2 regions of the Streptosporangium sp. NPDC023963 genome follow, and region 1 is predicted to be linked to the other one. Evidence: riboswitches for the same ligand, from Rfam matches in the RefSeq annotation. Region 1 holds a riboswitch; the other holds the start of a gene.
What was found. A riboswitch is a leader RNA that binds a small molecule or an ion and turns the genes downstream of it on or off. The one in region 1 is predicted to bind glycine.
Positions count from the first base shown of each region.

Region 1 (3,200 bases):
CGTCACCGGCGGTGATCGTCGAACCGACCTCGGGGAGGATCTGCACGAAGACCACGTCGCCCAGCGCCTCGGCGGCGTAGGCGGTGATGCCGACGGTGAGGGTCAGGCCGTCATCGATGCCGGAGATCCACTCGTGTTCCTTGGTGTAGTGCAGTTCCTCGGGAATGCTGCTCATTTTTTCCTCCTGTAGAAAGGCAGTGCGACGACCTCGACCGGCTCGTGGCTGCCCCTGATGTCCACGGCCAGTCCCGACGACAGGCCGTTGTCCACGTAGGCCATGGCGATGGGCCTGCCCAGTGACTGGGAGGGCGCCCCGCTGGTGACCTCGCCGACGACCGTGCCGTCGCCGGCGACCACCACCGGGTACCCGTGCCGGGGCACCCTGCGGCCGGTCGCGATCAGACCGACCAGGCGGCGGGACGGCGGGACGTCCTTGCGTGATTCGAGGGCGGCCCGGCCGACGAAGTCGCCCGGCTTGTCAAACCTCACCACACGGCCCAGCCCGGCGTCGAACGGGGTCAGCCCGGCCGACAGCTCGTTGCCGTACAGCGGCATCCCGGCCTCCAGCCGGAGGGTGTCGCGGGCGGACAGGCCCGCGGGGACCAGGCCGTGCGGCGTGCCCGCCTCGGTGAGGGCGGCCCAGACCGGCTCCGCGTCCTCGGCCGCGACGAACAGCTCGAAGCCGTCCTCGCCGGTGTACCCGGTACGGGCGATGAGGGCCTCGCGGCCCGCGACGACGGCGGGCAGGCCGGCGTAGTACTTGAGCCCGTCGAGGTCGGCGTCGGTGAGCGCGCCCAGGATCTCCGCGGAGCGCGGGCCCTGGATCGCGACCAGCGCGTACCGCTCGGAGCGGTCGTCCACCGCGGCGTCGAAGCCCTTGGCGCGGCCGGTCAGCTCGGCGGCCACCCGCGGATAGTTGGAGGCGTTGGCGACGACCATGAACTCGGCGGGGGCGAGCCGGTAGACGATCAGGTCGTCCAGCACGCCGCCCTCGGCGTCGACGATCATCGTGTAGCGGGCGCGGCCGGGCTCCAGCGCGGAGAGGTGGCCGACCAGCGCGTGGTCGAGGGCCTCGGCGGCCTGCGGCCCGGTCACGAAGATCTCGCCCATGTGGGAGAGGTCGAACAGGCCGGCCGCCTGGCGGACCGCGTTGTGCTCGGCCGACTCGCTGCCGTAGCGGAGCGGCATCAGCCAGCCCGCGAAGTCGGTCAGCGTCGCGCCGAGGGACTCGTGCACGCCGCGCAGCGGCGTAGGTCGGGACATGTGCGCACCTCAGACAAGGGACAGATGAGAGCATCCTCCCCCTCTGTCGTCGGTGCCTGAGAGTTTCATCCGGGTTTTACCGGACTTTCACCTTCGGCGAGGCCGTGGGACCTGCTTTCCAGAGGGCACCTACCCGCACGGTCCTTTGCCTTGAGAGGTTCGCGGGGAGGGCTTGCTCCTTCAGGGGTCCTGGCCTGGGTGTCAGGACGCTCTCCCGCACGGGATTCATCGGTGTCAGCGGCCAGCCTAACCGCCCGAACCGGCCGAGCGAAATCCCCTCGCCGCCCCGAACAGGCCGAGCGAAATCCCCGCGCCGCCCCGATCCGCGCCGGTCAGGGGGTGGCGTGGCGTACCAGCGCCTCGAACAGGGCCGACTCGTCGTCGGTCTCGGGGTGCCACTGGACGGCGACGGCGAAGGGGTGGTCGTCCACCTCCACGGCCTCGATCGTGCCGTCCTCGGCGTGGGCGGTCACGGTCAGGCCCGCGGCCGGCCGGTCGAGGGCCTGGTGGTGGTAGTGGGCCACGTCCACGGTCTCGGCCCCGAAGATCTTCGAGGTCCGGCTGCCGGGGGCGAGCCACACCGGCATCCTGCCGTAACGGCCGGGAGCCGGGGCGTGCCCCGGGTGGCCGACCACGTCGGGCAGGTGCTGGTGCAGGGTGCCGCCCAGCGAGACGTTCAGGACCTGCATGCCCCGGCAGACGCCCAGGAAGGGCAGGCCCCGCTCCAGCGCCGCCCGGACCAGCCCCAGCTCCGCGTCGTCGCGGAACGGCCGGACGTGGCCGGTCCGCTCGTGCGGCTCCTGCCCGTACCGCTCCGGGCCGACGTCCCCGCCGCCGGCCAGGATCAGCCCGTCCAGCCGCCCTGCCAGGGTCGCGGGGTCGCCCGCCGGGGGCAGGATCACCGGCTGCCCGCCCGCGCGGGCCACGTGGTCGACGTAGTCGTACGGCAGGAGCGCGGTGGTCGTCTCCCAGACGGTGAAGCGTGCGGGTTCGACGTAGCAGGTGATGCCGATGACGGGACGGGACATGATCTCCTGTTTCGCCGCGCTTGCACCGAGGTCCTGGCGCCGTGAGCCCATCGTGCCCATCCCGGTGCCCTCCCGCACGTTACCGGCCGCGGCGGGCCGGAGTGCCGCCGGGGGCCACGGGGAAGCGGGCGGCGCGTCCGGTGGCGCGGCACGTGCCGAGAGTTAAGTGGTTAAGTGAACCGGTCGTCGAGGAGGTGGTGCGGAGCCGCCTCTCCCGGTCCTGCCGAGGGGACGAGCGCCATGACGTGGCCGCTGCTCAGGGTGGTTCGTCGGCCGTCGTGGAGAGCGCCGGGGACCGGGGCGGCGTAGTAAAGTGCGCAGCGGGAACACGTCGGATAACCGGTTCAGGTGGAGGTCTTGTGAAGCGACCGACGATCGCCGACATCGCTCGTCGCGCGGGGGTGTCCAAGGTCGCGGTCTCCTACGCGCTGAACGACCGGCCGGGCGTGTCGGAGGCGAGGAGAGACACCATCAAGGCCATCGCCAAGGAGATCGGCTGGCAGCCCAACAGCGCCGCGCGCGCCCTCAACGGGGCACGGGCCCGTGCCGTCGGCCTGACCGTGTGCCGCCCGGCGCGGGTCCTGGGGATGGAACCGTTCTTCATGGAGCTGATCAGCGGCATCGAGAGCGAGCTGTCGGCCCGCTCCTACGCCCTGCTCCTGCAGGTGGTGACCGGCCACGCGCAGGAGGCGGAGGTGTACCGCAGGTGGTGGGGAGAGGGCCGCGTCGACGGCGTCATCCTGGTCGACCTGCACTTCGACGACCCGCGCGTCCCCGCGATCGAGGCCCTGGGCCTGCCGGCCGTGGTGATCGGCCATCCGTCGGAGACCGGCTCGCTCGCCCCCGTCTGGTCCGACGACGGCGCGGCCATGCGGGAGACGGTGGAGTACCTCGCCGCGCTCGGCCACC
Region 1 is NZ_JBEZZK010000002.1:1,038,210-1,041,409, forward strand. Features, by position in the region: gene gcvH (glycine cleavage system protein GcvH) at 1-175, opposite strand, end outside; gene gcvT (glycine cleavage system aminomethyltransferase GcvT) at 172-1,263, opposite strand; glycine riboswitch at 1,297-1,391, opposite strand; glycine riboswitch at 1,392-1,490, opposite strand; gene AB0F88_RS10555 (gamma-glutamyl-gamma-aminobutyrate hydrolase family protein) at 1,596-2,291, opposite strand; gene AB0F88_RS10560 (LacI family DNA-binding transcriptional regulator) at 2,651-3,200, shown strand, end outside.

Region 2 (3,200 bases), on a different contig from region 1:
ATCCGGCTCACCCGCGAGGAGCTGCTCGCCGCCGCCGAGCTCGACGAGGAGACCCTCGCCGAGCTGGAGGACTACGGCCTGCTGGCCGCCGTGGCCCGCTACTACGACGCCGAGGCGCTGGCCGTGGCCCGCAGCGTCGGAGCCCTGGCCGCCTTCGGCCTGCGGGCCCGCCATCTGCGAGCCGTCAAGGCCGCCGCGGAGCGCGAGGCCGGTCTGGTGGAGCAGGCCGTCGCCCCGCTCCTGCGCCGCCGCAGGCCCGGGGCCATCGACCAGGCCGACGAGACGGCCAGGGAGATCTCCGGCCTGCTGCTGGAATTGCACGCCTCCCTGCTGCGTTCCGGCGTTCGTGGGGCCCTGGGCCGGTGAGAACCTGACCAGGCACTCGTACCCCCACGAGTGTTACGTTGAACAAACCGGTCGGAATCCAGCGAAGACGGAGCAGCCCGTGTTGCAGATGGAGGTCGTGGGCGTTCGAGTTGAGATGCCCTCCAACCAGCCGATCGTCTTGCTGAAAGAGACGCATGGGGAGCGTTACCTACCTATCTGGATCGGCATGACGGAGGCCACGGCGATCGCCATGGCCCAGGCCGAGGAACCACCGCCCCGGCCGCTCACGCATGACCTGTTCCGCGACGTGCTCGAAGGGCTCGGGGTCCGGCTGAGCACGGTCAACATCGTCGCCCTGCGCGACGGCATCTTCTTCGCCGATCTCGTGTTCTCCAACGGGGTCGAGGTGAGCGCGCGCCCCTCGGACTCGATCGCCTTGGCACTTCGCACCGGCGCACGTATCTTCGCGAGTGAGGACGTGGTCCGGGAGGCAGGGGTGATCATCCCGGACGACCAGGAGGACGAGGTGGAGAAGTTCAGGGAGTTCCTTGACACGATCACGCCCGAGGACTTCGGCCGCGCGGGGTAGGAATTTCGGTGCATTTACGCTTCACGACGCGCCGAGTGGGGTCGTTGACTGGACTTGGCCCCAGTCCTACGGTGCAAGTGAAACCCGCGGTCGTGCGTAAACCCCCAGATCAGGCCGTGGGATGAGAGAAAGCCGGAGGTCCGCGTGGCGGTCAGCAGCGGCGAGGGTAGAAACGCCGATCAGGATGACCCGGAACGGCGCCAGTCGGCACGTCAGCGCGCGGGTGAAGAGGGTCTGCTGTTCGACGGGCAACCGGTGAAGGTGCCCGCCGACATCGGTTACCGAGGCCCCACGGCCTGTTCCGCGGCCGGCATCACCTACCGGCAACTCGACTACTGGGCGCGCACCGGCCTGGTCGAGCCCACCGTGCGGGCCGCCCACGGCTCCGGCTCCCAGCGGCTGTACGGCTTTCGCGACATCCTGGTCCTCAAGGTCGTCAAGCGTCTCCTCGACACCGGCGTCTCCCTCCAGCAGATCCGCATCGCCGTGCAGCACCTGCGCGACCGGGGCGTCAACGACCTGGCCGGGATCACCCTGATGAGCGACGGGGTGAGCGTCTACGAGTGCACCTCGCCCGACGAGGTCATCGACCTCCTCCAGGGCGGTCAGGGAGTCTTCGGGATAGCTCTGGGACGGGTGTGGCAGGAGGTGGAGGGCTCCCTCGCGGATCTGCCCGGCGAACGCGCGGAGTCGAGCGAGGGCCCTTTAGGAGATCATCAGGCCGATGAGCTGGCCCGCCGTCGCAGAGCACGACGAACCGGGTAAACTCGGACCTGCCACTGACCCTGTGCGGGAGAGACCCCGACCACGATCGGGGCGCCGAAGGAGCAACCTCCCCGGAATCTCTCAGGCACCCGGTACCGCACGGACGAGGCAACTCTGGAAAGCAGGCGCGCTCGCCAGGCGCGACTCACCGACGGTGCAAGCCTCCCGACAAGGGGCAGGTGAAGCTCTCAGGTCACGACCCGCACGACGGTCGTGATGACAGAGGGGGAGACCAGGCATACGCCCGCGCCCAGCGCCGGTCTCCACCCCGTCCCGGGAGGCTTCACCAATGACCGACCTGTCATCGCTCAGCGAACTCGGCTCCCCCGCTTTCGCGACCCGCCACATAGGGCCGGACGACGCCGGCCAGACCCGCATGCTGGAGGCGGTCGGATTCGCCTCCGTCGCCGACCTGGTCGCGGTGGCCGTGCCCGAGGCGATCCGCTCCTCGGAGCGGCTGAGCCTGCCCCCGGCGGCCGGGGAGTCCGAGACCCTCGCCGAGCTCCGGGTCCTCGCCGGGCGCAACACCGTGCTCACCTCGATGATCGGCCTGGGGTACCACGACACGATCACCCCGGGCGTCATCCGCCGCAACCTCCTGGAGAACCCGGGCTGGTACACCGCGTACACGCCCTACCAGCCGGAGATCTCCCAGGGCCGCCTGGAAGCCCTGATCAACTTCCAGACCGTCGTCTCCGACCTGACCGCCCTCGACGTCGCCGGGGCCTCCCTGCTGGACGAGGCCACCGCTGCGGCCGAGGCGATGACCCTGGCCCGCCGCGCGGGCCGCAGCCCCTCGAAGGTGTTCGTGGTGGACGCCGACGCGCTGCCGCAGACCAAGGCGGTGCTGCGCACCCGCGCCGAGCCGCTCGGCATCGAGCTGGTCGAGAGCGACTTCACCGAGGAGCTTCCCGAGTGCTTCGGGGTGCTCGTGCAGTATCCCGGCGCCAGCGGCAGGGTCCGCGACTTCCGCGCCATCGCCGACGCCGCCCACGCGCGCGGCGCCCAGGTGGTCGCCGCCGCCGACCTGCTGGCCCTCACCCTCCTGGCCGCGCCCGGCGAGCTCGGCGCCGACATCGCGGTCGGCTCCTCCCAGCGCTTCGGCGTCCCCATGGGCTTCGGCGGCCCGCACGCCGCCTACATGGCCGTCCGTGACGGCCTGCAGCGCCAGCTGCCGGGCCGCCTGGTGGGCGTCTCCCAGGACGCCGACCAGCGCCCCGCGTACCGGCTCGCGCTCCAGACCCGCGAGCAGCACATCCGCCGCGAGAAGGCCACCAGCAACATCTGCACCGCGCAGGTGCTGCTCGCGGTGATCGCCGGCATGTACGCCGTCTACCACGGCCCCGAGGGCCTGCGCAGGATCGGCCGTCGCACCCACCGGCACGCCGTCGTGCTGGCCGAGGGCCTGCGCCAGGGCGGCGTCGAGGTCGTGCACGACACCTTCTTCGACACCGTGCTCGCCAGGGTTCCCGGCCGCGCCGAGGCGGTCGTCGCCGCGGCCCGCGACAACGGGGTCAAC
Region 2 is NZ_JBEZZK010000020.1:35,366-38,565, forward strand. Features, by position in the region: gene AB0F88_RS38140 (MerR family transcriptional regulator) at 1-366, shown strand, start outside; gene AB0F88_RS38145 (bifunctional nuclease family protein) at 446-916, shown strand; gene AB0F88_RS38150 (MerR family transcriptional regulator) at 1,151-1,681, shown strand; glycine riboswitch at 1,697-1,789, shown strand; gene gcvP (aminomethyl-transferring glycine dehydrogenase) at 1,971-3,200, shown strand, end outside.
Region 2: linked by a shared signal. The riboswitch ahead of gcvP (aminomethyl-transferring glycine dehydrogenase) and the one ahead of gcvT (glycine cleavage system aminomethyltransferase GcvT) in region 1 are both predicted to bind glycine.